2 regions of the Clostridium sp. HMP27 genome follow, and region 1 is predicted to be linked to the other one. Evidence: a T-box and tRNA genes for the amino acid it is inferred to sense, from the RefSeq annotation. Region 1 holds a T-box; the other holds one or more tRNA genes.
What was found. The T-box of region 1 lies ahead of thrS (threonine--tRNA ligase). A T-box ahead of a tRNA ligase gene usually reads a tRNA of that ligase, here a tRNA-Thr.
Positions count from the first base shown of each region.

Region 1 (7,768 bases):
TTGAAATTTTATCTTTTACTTTATTAAGCAATGTTTCATCAGTGTATTTTAAGTAATGCATAAATAGTTTTGATAAGTTAACCGCATTTAGTGTAATATCGTAAGGGTATTTATCAGAAATTGATGAGTTAGATTTTAACACATTGAAATTTAAAGATTTCAGCAATTCGACAAAATCAGTAGGCATATCTTTGTGTACTAATATGCTTTCCTTATCTATTATATGAATAAGTATATCGGGATGGCCGCATACAGCCGTATATAGTTTTTCGTAAGGAGGACAAGTTAATACTTTGCATCCTAGTTTTTCTAAATTGCTTTTTTCTACAAGATTTATTCTATAATCTACTAATGCATATTTCATATTTCTCACCTATATTACATATTAAGTTAGTTATGCTATTTTTGTCAAATTTCCTGGGAAATATGTTCAAGCATGCTATGTATACACTTTTAAATTTCACATATACTATCCTAGAAAGGAGTGAGAATAGTATGGAGCACTTTACATTGGTATATGAAAATGAAGTAGAAGATATTATAGATAGTGTTAATAGCTTAAAAGAATATTTTAAAAATAAAGAAATAGAAGTTGGAATATGGGAAAGCATACATGAAAGCACTCACTTTCTTAAAATATATTTTGCTAAGGAAAAGTTTAATGAAAAATACTTTCAAATCTTTAATTTATATATAGCTAATATATTATATAGGGAAGTTGTAAAAGAATTTTTTAAAAAAAATCTTTTAGATTTTTTAGCAGAGAATTATTTTTTTCTTACTGATGAGGAAATAATAGAAATAAAAAATAAAAGTGTAGAGATATTTAATAACGAAACTTTTTTAATAGATGATAAAAATATATTTTATTTAAATAGAAAAAATGAAATGATAGATAAGATAATAGATTGTGTAAAAGAAAATAACGAAATAAATATAAATGGATTTGTAATGTTTAGGATGAAGGAATTGCAGATATACTTAGAAGGCATACTTGAAAAAATAGTAGAAGACCATATGGTTGAAAAGGAATATGATGAATTTATAAAGTTACTTCAGTACTTCGTAAACATACAAGAAAGTAGAATAGATGAATTAAATATAATTATAGATATAGAGGGAAGATATATACTTAGGGATAAAGACGGCAATGATATAACAGAAAGTTTTATGGCTGATATACATAAAAGTAAAATAAGTACTGAAGTTTTAAATGGTGTAAATTTTGAAGATATGCTTATAAGTAATTTAATAACTTATTGTCCGGAAAAAATAGTCATACATTGTTCGGAAAATTCTTTTAATCAAGAAATAATAAGCACCATAAGTAAGGTGTTTCTTCAAAAGGTGGAATTTTGTAGTGAGTGTAAGATGTGCAATAAAATAAAAAGAAAAAGTCCGTTGTAAAAGTCGCAGTTTTTATTGACAGAATTTAATGTTAATAATATAATTAAAAAAAGCAATGAAAAGGAAGAGTAAGCAATTAAATTATTACTAGAGAGGAAAATTCACTGGCTGAAAGATTTTCTTAATAATGTTGTTGAAAACCACCTTAGAGCTGTATACTGAAATTTAGTAAGTATTACCGTTGCCTGCGTTAAGGGTTCAAAGAAGATAATATATTATATGTATTATTAATTTGGGTGGAACCACGGTTATAAATCGTCCCAGTGTATGGGGGGATTTTTTATTTTTTGCAATATATTTAAATTAAATAAGGAGGATATTATGATTAAGGTAACTTTAAAAGATGGAAAAGTTTTAGAGGTTGAAAAGGGAACTAAGGTAGCGGATATAGCTATGAAGATAAGCCCTGCACTTTACAAAAAAGCATTAGGAGCAAAAATAAATGGTGAGGCTAGTGAGTTAATGACAGAAATACATAACGACTGCTCTCTTGAAATATTAACATTTGAAGATGAAGGTGGTAAATTAACATTAAGACACACTGCTTCACATATACTTGCTCAAGCAGTGAAGAGACTTTACCCAGAAGTAAAATTAGCAATAGGACCTGCTATAGATACAGGTTTTTACTATGATTTTGACGCCGATTTTACTTTTACTCCAGAAATGTTCGATAAGATAGAAAAAGAAATCCAAAATATAATAAAAGAAGATTATGCATTAGAAAAATTCGAACTTTCAAGAGAAGATGCTATAAAATTAATGAAGGAAAATAATGAATTATATAAGGTTGAATTAATTCAAGATCTTCCAGAGGATGCGGTTATATCTTTCTATAAGCAGGGAGATTTTACAGACCTATGTGCAGGCCCTCATGTGCCATCTACAGGAAAGGTTAAGGCAATGAAACTTCTTTCAGTAGCAGGAGCTTATTGGAGAGGCGACGAAAAAAATAAAATGCTTCAAAGAATATACGGAACAGCATTCACTAAAAAGAGTGAATTAGAAGAATACCTACATATGTTAGAAGAAGCTAAAAAGAGAGATCATAGAAAACTAGGTAAGGAATTAGACTTATTCAGCCTACATGAAGAAGGTCCAGGATTCCCATTTTTCCATCCTAAGGGAATGGTAGTTAGAAATCTTCTTGAAAATTACTGGAGAGAAACACATACTAAAGCAGGATATCAAGAAATAAGAACTCCTATTATATTAAATGAAAAATTATGGCATCAGTCAGGTCACTGGGATCACTATAAGGATAATATGTATTTTACACAAATAGATGGAGAAGATTTTGCTGTAAAGCCGATGAATTGTCCAGGATCAATACTTGTTTATAAGAGCGCAATGCATTCTTATAAGGAATTTCCACTTAGACTTGGTGAACTAGGAATGGTTCACAGACATGAACTATCTGGAGCTTTACATGGTCTTATGAGAGTAAGATACTTTACTCAAGATGATGCTCATATCTTTTTAACTAGAGAGCAAATAAAAGACGAAATATTAAATGTAATTAAATTAATAGATGGATTTTATAAGAGCTTTGGTTTTGAGTATTTTGTTGAATTATCTACAAGACCAGAGGACTCAATGGGTAGTGAAGAAGATTGGGAAGCAGCTACAAATGGACTTGCAGAAGCTTTAAATGCCGCAGGATTAAGTTATAAGGTAAATGAAGGGGATGGAGCATTCTATGGCCCTAAAATAGATTTCCACTTAAAAGACTGTTTAGGAAGAACATGGCAGTGTGGTACTATACAGCTTGATTTCCAAATGCCAGAAAGATTTGATTTAACTTATGTAGGAGCAGATGGAGAAAAACATAGACCAGTTATGGTTCACAGAGTTGTATTTGGAAGTATAGAAAGATTTATAGGAATACTTATAGAAAACTATGCTGGAGCATTCCCAACTTGGCTTGCACCAGTACAGATTAGAGTATTGAATATAACAGATTCACAAAAAGATTATGCTAAAAACATAGTTGAAACTCTTAAAGAAAGAGGATTAAGAGTAGAATTAGATGACAGAAATGAAAAAATAGGATACAAGATAAGAGAAGCACAGCTTCAAAAAATTCCTTATATGATTGTAATAGGAGATAAGGAAATGCAAGCAGGAAAAATAGCCTTAAGAACAAGAAAAGGCGGAGATTTAGGAGCAATGGAATTGAATGATTTCATAGCTAAGATAGAAGAAGAAATCAAAAGTAAATCAACTGAAGGATGCACTTTATAAAAAACTTGTTGACAAGTAGATAATATTATAGTAAAATTTGTTGTGTTAAGAAGAAACCAGCCGTTTCTCACCTTACAGCATCGCTAGTAGGGTTATATGGATAGCAATTTTTATTTTGTTGCATATAAAAGGACGGCATTTGCCGTCCTTTTTTTAATACATAAAATAATCATTTATTTGATGTTTATTTCTCTTGGGAGGTGAATGTTATTAGTAAAGATTACCTTATGAATGAAGATATAAGGGAAAAAGAGCTAAGAGTAATTGGCGATAATGGCGACCAATTGGGAATATTGAGTTCCTCTGAGGCTCTAAAAATTGCAGAAGAGAAGGAACTAGATTTAGTAATGATAGCTCCTACTGCTAAACCTCCTGTTTGTAGGATAATGAATTATGGAAAATTCATTTATGAGCAGGCTAAAAAAGACAAAGAGGCTAAGAAAAATCAAAAAGTTGTTAACATTAAAGAAGTTAGATTAAGCCCAAGTATAGAGGAACATGATATTGAAATTAAGGCTAACAATGCAAGGAAATTTTTACTTGCAGAAGATAAAGTTAAAGTAACTGTTAGATTTAGAGGCCGAGAAGCTGAATATTCACATTTAGGTAAAAAAATATTAGATTTATTTTTGACAAAACTTGAAGGTGTGTGTATAGTTGAAAAGCCAGCTAAATTAGAAGGAAAAAATATGACAATGATTTTAGCTCCTAAAAGGGCTTGATATTGAGAGGAGGAAAAGATTATGCCAAAAATGAAATCAAAAAAAGCTGCTGCAAAGAGATTTAAGCTTACAGGAACAGGAAAGCTAAAGAGAGCTAAAGCTTTCAAGAGCCATATCCTAACTAAAAAGAGTGCAAAGACAAAAAGAAATTTAAGACAGACAGCATATGTGTCTGAAACACAGGAAAAAGTAATGAAGAAATTATTACCATACCTATAATAGGTAGGCTAGAAGGAGGTTTATTAAATGGCAAGAGTTAAAAGAGCTATGAACGCTCGTAAATATCATAAAAAAGTGTTAAAACTTGCAAAAGGTTACTATGGAGCAAAAAGCAAGTTATTCAAAACAGCTAATGAATCAGTTATAAGAGCATTAAGAAATGCTTACGTAGGAAGAAAGTTAAGAAAAAGAGACTTTAGAAAACTATGGATAGCTAGAATTAATGCAGCAACAAGAATGAATGGTCTTTCTTATTCAAGATTCATGAATGGAATGAAGCTTTCAGGAATAGATATAAACAGAAAGATGCTTTCTGAAATAGCTATAAATGATCCAAAGGCATTTGCAGAATTAGTAGAAGTAGTAAAAAAACAGCTTAACGCTTAATAAAAAATGCAGCTTTTAAAGCTGCATTTTTTAAATTTTACGGAATTATTTATATAAATATTATCTACATAAGTTTGACAATTTGTATGCCAATGCTATAATAATTGTTAATGCCATGGAATTATAGTAATCATGAGGTGCTTAAAATGAAAATTAGTATAGGGAAGTACTTTAAACTTACCCCGGTGCAAATCTTAGCAGTAGGTTTTGCAACGGTTATATTGATAGGGGCAATTTTATTAAATTTACCTATAGCCTCCCAGAATGGGAGCAGGACTCCATTCATAGATTGTCTTTTTGTTTCTACTTCGGCTACGTGTGTAACGGGACTTGTAACAGTAGATACAGGAACTCATTGGAGCTATTTTGGTAAAACCGTAATAATGTTTTTGATTGAAATAGGTGGATTAGGATTTATGTCCTTTGCTACATTAATAGCTCTTTTGCTAGGAAAACGGATTACCTTAAAAGAAAGATTAGTTATGCAAGAGGCTCTTAATTCGTTTTCACTTCAGGGATTAGTGAAAATGGCTAAGTATGTATTGATTTTTACATTTTCAATACAGCTAGCTGGAGCATTATTATTATCAACTCAATTTATACCTGAGTTTGGACTTGTAAAAGGAATATATTATAGTGTTTTTCATTCTATTTCAGCCTTTTGTAATGCAGGATTTGATCTTATGGGAGAGTTCAGAAGTCTTACTCCTTACGCAGATAACACTGTTATAATTATAACAATAGGTAGTCTTATAATAATAGGTGGACTAGGATTCTATGTATGGCAAGAAATTTATAACTTTAAAGGATTAAGAAAGCTATCACTTCATTCAAAAGTAGCTCTTTCAGTTACTGCTTTTTTACTAGTTACTGGAACTATACTTATGTTTATATTTGAAAGCAATAATCCGGGAACTATGAAGAATATGTCCTTTAAGGGAAAAGTTTTATCTTCATTTTTTGCAGCTGTAACGCCAAGAACTGCTGGATTTAATTCTATTTCTACCAGTGATATGACTAATGCAGGAGTCTTTTTAACTATTATTTTAATGTTTATAGGTGGAGCACCAGGCTCTACTGCTGGAGGTATTAAAATAACTACTGCAGGAGTTTTGGCTATGACTGTGATTAGTATTGTAAAAGGCAGAGAAGATACTGAAATATACAAGAAGAGATTAGCAAAGGATACTGTTTATAAGTCTTTATCAATTACTATCATTGCATTAGTATTGATAATAACAGTTATTATGTTACTTTCTTTAACTGAACCAAGTGCATCGCTTGAGTATATATTATATGAAGCAACATCAGCCTTTGGTACAGTAGGTATGTCATTAGGACTTACGACTGAATTATCTTTTGCAGGAAAGATAATTGTTGCATTTACAATGTATTGTGGAAGGTTAGGCCCACTTACTGTATTTCTTGCTCTAGCTAATAGAGTAAATTCAAATAAAATAAAATATCCTGAAGATAAGATACTAGTAGGATAAGGAGTGTTATTATGGCAAAGAAACAGTTTGTTGTTATAGGTTTAGGTAGATTTGGAACTTCAGTGGCTAAGACACTATATTCGCTAGGTAATGATGTTTTAGCAATAGATGTAGATGAGGAAACAGTACAAAATATATCGGATAGTGTTACTCATTCTGTGCAGGCAGATGCTACAGATGAAAATACTTTAAGATCTCTTGGAATAAGAAATTTTGATGTGGCTGTAGTAACCATAGGCTCGGATTTACAATCTAGTGTTATGGTGACCTTATTGCTAAAAGAATTAGGTGTAGATCTTATAATAGCAAAGGCAAATAGTGAGATTCATGCAAAGGTACTTTACAAAATAGGTGCAGATAGAGTTGTTCTTCCTGAAAGGGATATGGGAGTCAGAGTAGCTCATAACTTAGTATCTTCAAATATATTAGACTATATAGAATTATCACCAGATTACAGCATAGCTGAAATAGCAAATCCAAAGGCATGGCAAGGAAAAACTCTTCAAGAGTTAAATTTAAGAGCTAATTTTGGAATAAATATAGTTGCTGTAAAAAAGGATAATGATATTAATGTATCTCCTATGGCAGATGATAAGTTAGAAGCTGGAGACGTAATAGTTGCAATCGGCTGTGCAGATGAGCTGAATAAATTAGAAAACCAAATTGGAAATAGCAAATAAGAAAAAGGTGGAGTATTTTTGGAAAAGATAACTAGTAAAGATAATTCATCTATTAAGGAAGTAAAGAAGCTTAAAGAAAAAAAGCATAGAACTTTCAATAAAAAATTTTTGGTAGAAGGTTTTAGATTTGTAGAAGAAGCACTAAAATCAAATTTTTATATTGAAGAATTATTTATAGCAGAAGAAGCTTTAGAAAAGTTTTATAAATATGATTTTCAATATAATATAAAGGAGTATACAAAGATATATTCTGTAGAAGATAAACTTTTTAAAACTATAAGTAATACTGAAAATCCTCAAGGCATACTGGCTATAGCAAGATATAAGAATACTGAAATAAAAGCCACAGATGGATTTTATATATTAGCAGACAAGGTTCAGGATCCAGGGAATATGGGAACTATAATAAGAAGTGCTCATGCAGCTGGAGCACTAGGAGTAATTTTAACCAAAGGAACTGTTGAAGTATATAACGATAAGACTTTAAGGTCTACTATGGGTTCAATATTTCACATTCCAATAATAGAGGATACTGATCTCTCTATAACTAAAACTTTACAGAATAATGGCTTCAAAATCTTGGTAAGTTCTTTAGAAGAAAGTCATGATTTTTATG
Region 1 covers NZ_JMFY01000017.1:714-8,481, forward strand. Annotated here, with positions in the region: gene DP68_RS07770 (DUF6873 family GME fold protein) at 1-364, opposite strand, end outside; gene ytxC (putative sporulation protein YtxC) at 496-1,407, shown strand; T-box leader at 1,454-1,673, shown strand; gene thrS (threonine--tRNA ligase) at 1,729-3,651, shown strand; ribosomal protein L20 leader region at 3,693-3,811, shown strand; gene infC (translation initiation factor IF-3) at 3,879-4,373, shown strand; gene rpmI (50S ribosomal protein L35) at 4,395-4,592, shown strand; gene rplT (50S ribosomal protein L20) at 4,620-4,979, shown strand; gene DP68_RS07800 (TrkH family potassium uptake protein) at 5,126-6,472, shown strand; gene DP68_RS07805 (TrkA family potassium uptake protein) at 6,484-7,152, shown strand; gene DP68_RS07810 (RNA methyltransferase) at 7,171-7,768, shown strand, end outside.

Region 2 (13,268 bases), on a different contig from region 1:
TTCATCATTAAACTCATCTGTAAGTAAAAATCCGCCTATCCCTTGGGGACCTAGTAATGATTTATGCCCTGTAAATGCTAATGCACTACAATTAAGGTCTTTAAAGTCTAAATTTAAATTTCCTGCTGTTTGAGCAGAATCTATAATAAAGTATATATTCTTTTCTTTGCATATATCACCTATTTCTGTAATTGGCTGTACACTACCTATTACATTAGAAGCATGAGAAAGAATAATCAATTTAGTATTTTCTTTTATTGTTTCTTTAAGCATATTTATATCAACAATACCACTTTCATTACAAGATATTATGTCAACTTCAATGTTTTTAGATCTTTGAAGGGATGCAAGAGGTCTTAATATTGAGTTATGCTCCATTGAAGTAGTAATTATGTGCCATCCATCTTTTACAGATGATTTTAGTAAAGTATTTAATGATGTAGTAATGTTTGGTGTGAAAATTACATTTTCTAATTTATCAAAGTTAAAAAGTTCAGCAAGTTTTAATCTACAGTCAAAAACAATTTCACTACTCTTAATTGAGTTCTTATAGGCACCTCTCCCGGGATTTCCCCCTACTTCTGTCATGTATTTTATCATAGAATCTGTAACTTCATTGGGCTTTGGAAAGGTTGTAGCTGCATTATCTAAATATATACTTATAGTAATCACCATCCTAATTATCTAATAAATTTTGTATCAATATATTTTTAAAAATAAATTCATATTTAAAATTATTTACAAAGTTATAGTATAATAAAAGTGTTAAATATATTATAAGGTAATTACTATTAAATTTACAAGGTAGAGGTGAAAAAAATGGATAATATAATAAATTGCAAGGGACTTAATTGTCCAGAACCTGTAATTAATACAAAAAAGTATTTTGATTCTATTAGCCAAGGAGAAGGTACAGTAATAGTAGATAATGAAGTTGCTAAAAACAATATAATAAAGTTTGCTAAAAATAATAACTATTTATCAGAAATAGTAAAGATGGAAAATGAATTATACTATATAAAAGTGGTTAAAGAAGTAGAGAATACAAAAGATAAAAATTTACTAAATGATGGGTATACTATTTTAGTTACTACAGATAAGCTCGGAGAGGGAAGTGAAGAATTAGGAAAGATATTAATGAAAAGCTATTTTTATGCTGTTTCAGAAAACGATAAGCTTCCGACAAATATAATATTTTTAAATAGTGGTGTTTTTCTTACTACAGAAGGATCTGAAGTATTAGATATTTTAGAGGCTATGAGTAAAAAGGGTGTAGCTATTTCAAGTTGTGGAACATGTTTAGATTTTTATAATCTAAAGGATAAGTTAAAATTAGGTGAAATTTCTAACATGTATTTTATAGTAGAGAAAATAAGTAATTCTAGCAAAGTGATAAAGTTGTAAATGGAGTGATAATAATGACACAGTATTATGTTTTAGTTTTTAAAAATACACTTGACTCAATAAAAGCAGAAAAATTTTTAAAGGAAAATAGCATAAATATGACTATAATGCCTACCCCTACAGGAATTACTCAAAGTTGCGGCATAAGCATTAAAGTAAATCCAGATGATATAAATAAAATAAAAGAATTAATAACAGAAAATAAGCTCACTGCAAAGGCTATATTTGGAAGAGAGCAAAGTGCATATAGGAGAATATATAATAATGAAGAATAATGCTTTATAATTATCAGGGAGGAATATATAGTGTTTAGTTTTAGCAATATAAGTAGTTTTTTAGATAAATTAGGCATATATGGAGCAATTTATACAACTATTAAGGTTTTAATCATACTTATTTTAATGTATTTATTAAGAAAAATAGGAAATAGCGTAATAAATAGATTTGTAAGCAAACAAAGTAATATGAGGTTTTCGTTAAATGAAAAGAGATCTAAGACTTTAGGGGCAATACTTAAGAGTATATTGAAATATTCAATATATTCTATAGGAATATTTATAATTGTAGAGATGTTATTTGGAATTAGAGGAATTACCTTTGCAAGTTTTGGTGGTGTAGCCATAGGTCTTGGAGCTCAAAATCTTATAAAGGATGTAATAAATGGATTTTTTATATTATTTGAGGATCAATATGCTGTGGGAGATTATGTTACCATAGAAGACAAGGCTGGCATTGTAGAAACTATAGAACTTAGAATAACAAGAGTAAGAGATTTCAATGGAGACTTACATATACTTCCCAATGGTATTATAAGTAATGTAACAAATCATTCTAGAGGAAATGTAAGGTTTCTTCTTGATATAAGTATTTCAAATGATGAAAGTTTAGATAAAGTAATCAATATGATAAAAGAAATATGCAAGGAATTTAAGATAGAAAATAAAAACATAGTAGAAGGGCCGAAAGTTGTAGGAGTTACAGCAATGAATGAAACTTCATTTACTATAAGAGTAGTAGGAAAGTCTAAGCCTTTAACACATTGGGATGTTGAAGTAGAATTAAGAGAAAAAATAATGCATTTATTAGATAGAGAAAATATTAAGAGACCATATACTAAAATGAAAATAATAAAGGAGGAACAAAATGGTTAAAATTTTTAATTTGGGAGATATTGTTGAAATGAAAAAAGATCACCCTTGCGGAAGTAAAGAGTGGGAAATTATACGAATGGGAGCAGATATAAAAATAAAATGCTGCGGATGTGGAAGAATAATAATGCTTCCAAGAAGTAAATTTGAAAAGGATATGAAAAAGGTAGTAAAATGTAGCAACGAAGAAAATAAAGAAGATATTTTAAAATAGATATAAAAACTATTGATTTTTATAAAAATAGATGATAAAATATATCGGTAGTCCCTGCTGTGAAAATCACAGCCGTAAGTCCAAGGGGAGGAGGTGAAATCTAATGAGAAAATATGAAACTATATTTATACTTAATCCATCATTAGATGAGGAAGCAGTTAAAGCAACTGTGGAAAAATTTAAAGGTGTTATTGAAAGCAATGGTGGAGCAGTAGAAAATGTTGATTTCTGGGGAAGAAGAAAATTAGCTTATGAAATTAACAAAATCAGCGAAGGTTATTATACATTATTTAACTTCAACGCTGGCCCAGAATTACCAAAAGAATTAGATAGATTATTTAGAATCAATGATTCAGTTATAAGACATATAATAGTTAAAGATGAAAAATAAGGTGTGGTGCTAAAATGAATAAAGTAGTTTTAATAGGAAGGCTTACCAAAGATCCAGAGTTAAAATTTACTCCTGGAAATGGTACAGCAGTAGCCACCTTTACATTAGCTGTCGATAGAAGATTTTCTAAAGATGGTAATAGAGAAGCGGACTTTATCCCTGTAGTGGTATGGGGAAAACAAGCAGAATCTACAGCTAATTACATGAGCAAAGGTAAACTTATGGGAGTTAGCGGTAGAATTCAAACAAGAAGTTATGAAGCTAAGGACGGAACTAGAAGGTACATAACCGAGATAGTTGCAGAAGAGGTTCAATTTCTTGAATGGGGAAACAGACAATCTACGGCAGACCAAATCAATGGAGGCTACCCACAGACTGGTATGCCAGGAGGATTTGATGGTTCCTATTCCGATGATATCACTCCTATAGATGATGGAGAGATACCATTTTAATAATAAAGGAGGGTTGAAAAATGAGCAGAGAATCTGGTAGAGATAGAGATAGAGATAGAGATAACGGAAACAGAAGATCTTCTGGAAAAATGAGAAGATCAAGAAGAAAGGTTTGTATGTTCTGTGTAGACAAAGCAGAAAGCATTGACTACAAAGATATAAACAAATTAAGAAAGTATATAACTGAAAGAGGAAAGATTCTTCCAAGAAGAATTTCCGGAACTTGTGCAAAACATCAGAGAGCACTTACAGATGCAATAAAGAGAGCAAGAAACATAGCTTTATTACCATTCACAACAGAATAATAAAGTTTATATAGATTGCTTAAAGAAAGGATTTATCCTTTCTTTTTTTTATATACAATATAAATACATAATGAGCTTTAATCGATATATAACCTTGTGCAATAAAGGATTATAAATGGTAAAATGGAATATAATTATTGTAAAATATTTATAGTAAACTTATAATTATATTATGTGTATAACTTTAGATAACCGGGTTTTAGTAAAAAGGAATTAAAAGAGGTGAAAACATGAAAAAGGATGATTTTAATATAATGCATAACATAAAAGTAATAGAGGAACTAAAGGCAGAACTGTTATGTTTAATAGGAGATTTTTTTAGATTATTAACTCGTGGAAGTAATGTAGCTCAAGAAGCTATACTTGACTGCATTGCAGGGTCAATAACAGTATTATATATATTAGCAGAAAGACTTGGATATTCTTATACTGCAGTGGATGAAAATATGAAAAGAAAATTAAAGATGGGAATACTCGAGGAAGATAAAGTAGAAAAGGAAAATAAGGATTTAAGTAGATTATATTCCCATCTTAAGGAAAGGCAGTAAGGTGGAATAATATGAAAGATCAAAAATATGCTACTAAAAGTACTGTAGAAGCGGGAATTATGACATGTATTATTTTAATTTTAATGTTAATAAATATATACATGCCTATATTTTCATATGTATTAAAGTTTATTCTTCCAATCCCAGTAACATTGCTATATTTAAGACATAATTCAAAGGTTACATTTACAGCTTTAGCTGCAAGTGGTATATTAATTTCTTTAATTAACAACCCGCTATCCGGATTAACTAGTGCAATAATGTTTGGTCTTACAGGTATTGCATTAGGTTATAGTATAAAAAGAGAACTAAGTGTACCTACCACTATAATGCTTTTAGCATTGGCATCTTTAATAGGATCTGTTATTGACTTTACTGTATATATAACATTAATTAGTGGAACAAGTGTAACAAAATTTATGAGTGAAGTTGTTAGGACTATAAATGAATCTATGAATATGAGTATAAGTTTTTACGAGAAAATGGGAATGCCATCAGAGCAAATTAAGATGTTTAAAAGTATGATAGGTATTTTTACAGTAGATTATATGATGAAGCTTATACCATCAGCTCTTCTTATTTCTTCGGTTATATTTGCATTTTTAAGTTATATAATTACTCGATTAATACTCAGAAAATTAGGATATAATATAAAGGAAATGCCTAAGTTTTCCAAGATGTATATTGATATAAGATTTGTAACAATATTAGCTATAACAATGCTTATAGGAATAATACTTATAAGGTTAAATATAGCTGTAGGGGAGTATATATCGATTTCCTCAGAGTTAATGCTTTTGTATACATTTTTATTTGATGGAATAGCACTAGTAACTTATTATCTCAGTAATAAATTAAGTTTATCCAAGGGAGTTATTGTTGCATTAATAGTATTTACAACAGTTTCTCAATTAGCAATTGTGTATATAATACTTGGAGTAATAGATATCATTGCAGATTTTAGGAAGCTTGACCCAAATAGGATTTGGAAAACAAGTTAATGGGGGTCCCGTATGGATAATAATTATAATTATTTTTTTACTACCAACAAAATTTATATGATAATGATAGCTATATTGGTTATGTTTGTAAGTTATTATAATTATATAATTGGTTTATTAGCTAGCTTTATATATATTGGTCTTATAGTATACAATATAAGAACAAATAAAACTAAGAAAAACAAGTGGAAAAAGTTTATAGAAAATTTTTCTTTAAACATGGATAATGCCACTAGAAATACATTGGTAAATTTACCTTTTCCAATGCTTATAATAGGAAAAAAGGGAAATATATTGTGGTATAATCAAAATTTCTCCCAAGTTTTAAGTAACCAAGATATACTAGATAAAAATATAAATGATTTTATAAAAGAACTAAATATAAGGCAAGTATTAGAAGGTAAAAAAAATTCATTTAAATATGTAAAACTACAGGATAGTTACTTCGATATTTATACTAATATAGTTGAAGGTAATGAAAGTAAGGTAAGTAATAAAGAAAAGATGATTCTTGTATACCTATATGATGTAACAGATTTTTATCATATGATGACAAGTGTTGATGAAAATAAGGAAACTGTAATGCTTATTGAGGTAGATAATTTAGATGAAGTGATAAAAAGTACTGAAGAAGATAAGAAACCTATTTTGATAGCAGAAATAGAAAAAGTTATTAATAGCTATTCTCAAAATCTTAATGCTATGTCAAAAAAATACGATTCAAATAAATATGTATTATCTGTTCAAAACAAGTATATTCAAAAAGAAATGGAAAAAAAGTTCGATGTCTTAGATAATATACGTGAAATAGACATAGGAAATAAGCTTACAGTAACTTTAAGCATAGGTATAGGACGAGGTGGAAAAAATCCTATAGAAAATCAAAAGTTTGCAGCATCAGCTAAAGATTTGGCCCTTGGAAGAGGGGGAGATCAAGCGGTTGTAAAAAATGGAGAGAAACTTTCCTTTTATGGAGGAAAAACTAAGGAAGTAGAAAAAAGAACTAAGGTGAGAGCTAGAGTTATAGCTCATGCTCTTTTAGATCTTATAAATGAAAGTAGTGCAGTTCTTATTATGGGTCATGTAAATATGGATATAGATTGTCTAGGAGCAGCAGTTGGTATTTATAGTACTGTTAATTCTCTAAATAAGCAATGTAATATAGTATTAGATGAAGTAAATAACAGTATTAAAATAATAATGGAAAAACTTAAGAATGAAAAGGATTATAATAATGCATTTATAAGTACAATTGATGCTATAGATAAGTTAGATGAAGATACATTACTTATATTAGTGGATGTTCATAGTAAGGGCTATGTGGAAGATATAAGATTAGTAGAAAAGGCAAAGAAAACGGTTATAATAGATCATCATAGAAAGTCCTCTAATTTTGTAGAAGGAACTTTATTGAGTTATATAGAGCCATATGCTTCATCTACTTCAGAAATGGTAACAGAAATGATACAATATATGAGTGACAAGCCACAATTAAAGATATTAGAAGCTGAGGCTTTGCTTGCAGGAATATGTGTAGATACAAAAAACTTTTATTTTAAGACAGGGGTAAGGACTTTTGAGGCTGCCTCTTTTTTAAGAAAGTTAGGTGCTGATACCATAGATGTTAAGAAGTTATTTTCAGATGACTTAGACACTTATTTAAAAAGATATGAGATAATAAAGTCAGCTGAAGTAATAAATGGAATTGCCATATCAATATGCCCGCCGGATATAGAAAATATTGTATTAGCTGCACAAGCAGCGGATGAACTACTAAATATTACAGGTATTCATTCATCATTTGTTTTTGCTAAAATAGAAGATGATATACACATAAGTGGTCGTTCCTTAGGAGATATAAATGTGCAGGTAATACTGGAAGCTTTAGGTGGTGGTGGGCACATGACTATGGCAGGAGCTAAATTAAAGTCTAATACAATAGAAGAAGCTGTAGAAAAATTAAAAAATGCTATAGATAAATACTTAAGGGAAGGTGACTATAAATGAAGGTAATATTATTACAAGATGTTAAAAAGTTGGGAAAGAAAGGTGATGTAGTTAATACATCTGATGGATATGCAAGGAATTTCTTATTTCCAAGGAAATTAGCAATAGAGGCAAACGATTCTAATATGCATGTGTTAAACAATAAAAAGGAAGCAGAAAGAAGACAAAAGACTGCAGAAATAGAACAGGCACAAAAGTTAGCTAAAGAAATACAAGGCAAGGAAATACTTATTAAAGTTAAAACTGGAGAACATGGAAGATTATTTGGGTCCATAACAGGTAAAGACATTTCAGAGGAGTTAAAGAAAAAGTTTAATATAGATATAGATAAGAAAAAGATAGTAGTTGATATTATAAGACAGTTAGGAACTTATGAGGTAGAAGTAAAAATATACCCTGAAATTTCTACAAAGATTAAAGTTGTTGTGGACCATCAATAAGGAGGATATGAGTTGAAATCTCAATTTGTTGGTGAATTTGAAAAGGATATAGTTGATTCTCTATCCATGGAAACACAAGTAAATGTGTTGTGGGAAATGCTGGGCAAAATAGTAGATGAAAAAACTATAAAATCACGAATAGTTAAATATAAGTTGCAAAAATATATCAGTGGTGTAGATCCATATAAAAGGTTATATGCCTTAAATAAGATAATAAGTGATGGAAAAGGTATAGAAATCGTTCCAGATAAAAAAAGTGTATATGACGCTCTTCAAAATACAAATGAATGGATATCACAAATACTTGCTAAAAGATATGTTCAAAGTAATATTGAGAAAGAAGTGGAAACTCTTTTAAATGAGAAGCAAGAAAAATATATAGACGAGATAAGGCTTGGAATAATTAAAAAGCAAAAGGGACCAGAAAATGCAAAGACACTTAAAAAGTATGCTCAGTTAGAAGTTTTGGATTCACAAAAGCTTACTAAAAATATTCAATCTCTTTTAAGACCAGAGTGTTTTGATGAGATTGTAGGTCAGGAAAGGGCTATAAAATCATTGCTTTCTAAAATTGCATCGCCTTACCCTCAGCATATAATACTCTATGGACCTCCAGGAGTAGGTAAAACTACTGCTGCAAGATTGGCCTTAGAAGAAGCAAAGAAAATGAAGAATACTCCATTTAAAGAAGAGTCAAACTTTGTTGAAGTGGATGGTACTACTTTAAGATGGGATCCTAGAGAAATAACTAATCCCTTACTTGGATCTGTTCATGATCCTATATATCAAGGAAGTAAGAGAGATTTAGCAGAAATCGGAGTACCTGAACCAAAGCCAGGCCTGGTAACAGAAGCTCATGGAGGAGTTCTATTTATTGATGAAATAGGGGAACTAGACAATATACTTCAAAATAAGCTTCTTAAGGTTTTAGAAGATAAAAGAGTTGAGTTTTCATCTTCTTATTATGACCCAGATGATGAAAGTACACCTAAGTATATTAAATACTTATTTGATAAAGGGGCTCCTGCAGACTTTATACTTATAGGAGCAACTACTAGGGAACCTGAAGAAATAAATCCTGCCTTAAGATCAAGATGTACTGAGGTATATTTTGAGCCGTTGACCCCGAAGGATATAGAAATTATAATTGAAAATGCAGCAAAAAAGTTAAATATAGAAATGGAAGATGGATTAGCAGAAATTATAAGTAGATATACCATAGAAGGAAGAAAAGCAGTAAATATACTTGCAGATGTATATGGATATGTACTATACAAGAATAATATAGATGCTAATGAAAAAGTAAGTATATCACTAGAGGATTTAAAACAAGTTATATCCATAAATAGGCTTACTCCGTATGAAGAAGTGCAAAATGGAGATAAGTATGAAATAGGTCACATTTATGGACTAGGAGTTAGTGGATATATAGGTTCTACCATTGAAATTGAAGCAGCTGTATTTGATGCTAAAGAAAAAGGACAAGGCAAGGTAAGATTTAATGATACTGCAGGTTCTATGGCTAAGGATTCAGTATTTAATGCTGCATCTGTAATAAGAAAGATAACCGATAAGGATATGAGTGATTATGATATACATGTAAATATAATAGGTGGAGGACGTATTGATGGTCCTTCAGCAGGTGCTGCTATTACTATGTGTATAATAAGCTCGCTGTTAAATAAACCTATAAAACAAGATATTGCAATAACAGGAGAAATATCTTTAAGAGGAAAAGTTAAGCCTGTAGGGGGCATATTTGAAAAAATATACGGTGCTAGAAGAAAAGGTATAAGACAAATTATAATACCTAAGGACAATAGTAAAGAAGTCCCTGTGGGTTTAAAGGATATAGAAGTAAAGGCAGTAGAAGATATAGAGGAATTAATGAAGCTAGTGTTTAAAGACTAAGGAGAGATGAGGTTTGGATACATCAGTATTAAGAAGCATGCCCCATAATTTAGAGGCAGAACAAAGTGTGCTTGGTTCCATGATCATAGACAAAACCTCAATAGCACAATCAGCAGAAGTTTTACAAGCCTCAGATTTTTATAAAGATGCTCATCAAGTAATATTTAATGCAATAATGGACTTATATCAAAAGGATACAGCGGTAGATTTGATAACTCTCACAGAACATTTGCAATCAAAGGAGAGACTTGAAGATGCTGGAGGAATAACTTATATAAGTCAGGTTTGTACTTCGGTTATCTCTACAGCTAATCTTCAATCTTATATAAAGATTGTTAAAGATAAATCTACACTAAGGAAACTTATACGTGCATCTACTGATATTATAGAACAAAGTTATAATAAGCAAGATGATGTAGCTTCTGTTGTAGATATAGCAGAAAAAAAGATTTTTGATATAGGGAGTAACAGAGATACAAGTGAGTTTGAGGCCATGAACACTGTACTTGAAAGAGGATTTTTAGAAATAGAACGACTCTTTAATAATAAAGGCGGTGTAACAGGCGTACCTTCAGGTTTCCCTGAGCTGGATTCTAAAACTTCTGGTTTTCAAAGAGGAGATATGGTGCTAATTGCAGCTAGACCTTCTATGGGAAAGACAACTTTTGCCCTTAACTTAGCAGAATATGCAGCACTTAGAGAAGGAAAAAGTGTGGCTGTGTTTTCACTGGAAATGTCTAAGGAACAGCTAGCATATAAACTCCTATGTTCACAAGCTAATGTAGATATGTTAAAGCTTAGAACAGGAAATTTGGAGGATAAGGATTGGGAAAGTATAGCAAAAGCATCAGGACCACTCTCAACAGCTAGAATATTTATAGATGATACCGCAGGTATCTCTGTTATGGAAATGAGATCTAAATGTAGAAAGTTAAAGATAGAACATGGAATAGATTTAATACTTATAGATTATCTACAGCTTATGTCAGGAAGCAGGGGTAATGAAAGTAGACAACAAGAGGTATCTGAAATATCTAGATCTATTAAGGCACTGGCAAAGGAAATGCAATGTCCTGTAATAGCATTATCTCAGCTTTCTCGTGCTCCTGAACAAAGAACAGATCATAGACCAATGTTATCTGACTTAAGAGAGTCAGGTTCTATAGAGCAGGATGCGGATTTAGTTATGTTCTTATATAGGGATGAGTACTATAATAAGGAAACTGAAGAGAAAAACGTAGCAGAATGCATTATAGCTAAACAAAGAAATGGTCCTACTGGAACAGTTAAACTGGCATGGTTAGGGCAATATAGTAAGTTTGGTAGATTAGATGTTATACATCAAGAATAAGAAACAAGTAGGGATTACCTACTTGTTTTTTTAATTCATGAATTGATGTAAATGTATAATTATGGTAGTATATATATGGAGTATGCTCCTGTAGCACAGTTGGTAGTGCAACTGATTCGTAATCAGTAGGTCGCAGGTTCGATTCCTGTCGGGAGCACCAAGTTATTGAAATTTAAGGGGGATTTTTAGCAATAAAGCAATTATTAAATTTAACTTAATATATAAACTTATCACCATAAAAGCCGGGTTTTGTATTATAATATAGTCATAGCTTGTACTAACTTATATAAAAAAATGGAGGCCGGTTATGGTTAAAGAGTTAAAGCGTATTAATTTATTTTTTATTATTTTAATGGCATTTAGCATGGTTATGTATTTCCCTGTTAATAAGGTTAAGGCAGGAGATAATAATACAGTAATTATAAGTGATACTCAAGGAGATAATGAGAATGCGGTAATTACTAATGATGTTAAAGAGCCTAACACTACTGAGGAGATTCTAGAAAATCCAGGGCAAGAAAATTCTATATTAAAAGATGCAACAATAGAAATAGATAAGCAAAGGATTTTTGAAAAGGATAGGGCAGTACTTATTATAAAATCTGCTTATGAGAAAGAAGTTCAATATAAGGTCGTATTGCAGTCAATAGATAAAAATGAGTGGAAAGATATTACGATTAATTATTCAGAAGGCATTAAGACTAAGGATAGTTATGTTAAGGTAATGCCTCAACTTTTATCAGGTAAATATAAGGTATATGTCTTTGCTAAACTTTTAGATTCAGAAGGAACTAAATCCATGCAAATTGGAGCTGCAGAAGTTAAATATGAGGATTTAAAAGTACTAGATGTAACATCTGAGCAAGATATATTACCACAATTAAAGGCTAACTTAAGCTCAAGCAGTGTATACGAAGGAGATAAAATAACATTAAGATTAACTTCTAACCTTAATGATTATGTTCAATATAAGGCTTTTATATATTCAAATAGTAGTAAAAAGTGGTCTGAAGTAACTTCAGCATACTCAACTGCATATTTAGGAACTCAAGAATCAAAAATAGAAATAAGTAATCTTGCTTTAGGAGATTATAAAGTACAGATTAGGGTAAAAAAAGCTAATATACCAGGAAAGTATAAAGATTCATTAGGAGATTATGATTCATTACAGAGTTATGATGTTAAAGTTGTAAAGAGGCCGGCACCACCTAAGCCAGCATATCCAGAAGCACCTAAAATTGAGTCAGTTTATGTAGGCAATGCTAGTGAGGTTGAACGAATTAATGTAAGACAAAGTGCAAGCACCTCTTCTAAAATATTAGGATATATTTATGGTAGTACTCAGGTGTTAAATATATTGGGAACAAGCGGAGACTTCTATTATGTACAAACAAGAGACTATGAAACTTCAAACATTATAAAGGGATATATAAGAAAAGATTACGTTAAGAAGACAACTCCTGTGAATTCATATAGTATAGTAGTAGATATAAGTGATCAGAAGGTATATATATATAAATCGGGGCAGCTTTATAAAACCTTTATATGTTCAACAGGTGGATATTATACACCTACTCCTACAGGAAAATATTTAACAGGGGCAAGGGGACCATCCTTTGGTCAAGATAAGGGATATATATGTTATAATTTTATAAGAATAAATTATGATTATTTGTTCCATAGTGTACTTCATAACTTAGATGGTTCTATTATGACATCTGAATATGAAAAGCTTGGAACAAGAGCATCTCATGGATGCATAAGATTACCTGATGCATATATTAAGTGGATGTATGATAATATTCCACGTAATGCTTTAGTAGTAATACAAGATTAAAATGATATAACAAAAAAAGGGGAGCAAGATTTGCTCTCCTTTTTTCAGTACCTAAAACATTTTCACGGTTTCATATATATTTACATAACTGTTTAATGAAAAATTCTTATAAATTAATTCTAAATTTGTAAGCATAGTGAAAATCCTGTGTTTGCATTGCAAAAACATGTGTTTCCAATAATTGAACAGAATTATTCTAGCATTTAAAGGTATATATGTCAATAAAAAATTCATAATTAAGCTTAAGTTGCCTATACTA
Region 2 covers NZ_JMFY01000024.1:21,687-34,954, forward strand. Annotated here, with positions in the region: gene DP68_RS12710 (aminotransferase class V-fold PLP-dependent enzyme) at 1-663, opposite strand, end outside; gene yedF (sulfurtransferase-like selenium metabolism protein YedF) at 820-1,404, shown strand; gene DP68_RS12720 (DUF3343 domain-containing protein) at 1,419-1,679, shown strand; gene DP68_RS12725 (mechanosensitive ion channel family protein) at 1,710-2,555, shown strand; gene DP68_RS12730 (DUF951 domain-containing protein) at 2,548-2,766, shown strand; gene rpsF (30S ribosomal protein S6) at 2,870-3,157, shown strand; gene DP68_RS12740 (single-stranded DNA-binding protein) at 3,172-3,609, shown strand; gene rpsR (30S ribosomal protein S18) at 3,630-3,914, shown strand; gene DP68_RS12750 (MazG-like family protein) at 4,145-4,462, shown strand; gene DP68_RS12755 (YybS family protein) at 4,474-5,463, shown strand; gene DP68_RS12760 (DHH family phosphoesterase) at 5,476-7,470, shown strand; gene rplI (50S ribosomal protein L9) at 7,467-7,910, shown strand; gene lonC (Lon family ATP-dependent protease) at 7,977-9,821, shown strand; gene DP68_RS12775 (replicative DNA helicase) at 9,835-11,172, shown strand; tRNA gene DP68_RS12780 (tRNA-Thr) at 11,257-11,332, shown strand; gene DP68_RS18980 (L,D-transpeptidase family protein) at 11,480-13,009, shown strand.
Region 2: it has a tRNA-Thr gene. The T-box ahead of thrS (threonine--tRNA ligase) is inferred to sense a tRNA for this amino acid. The anticodon was not compared.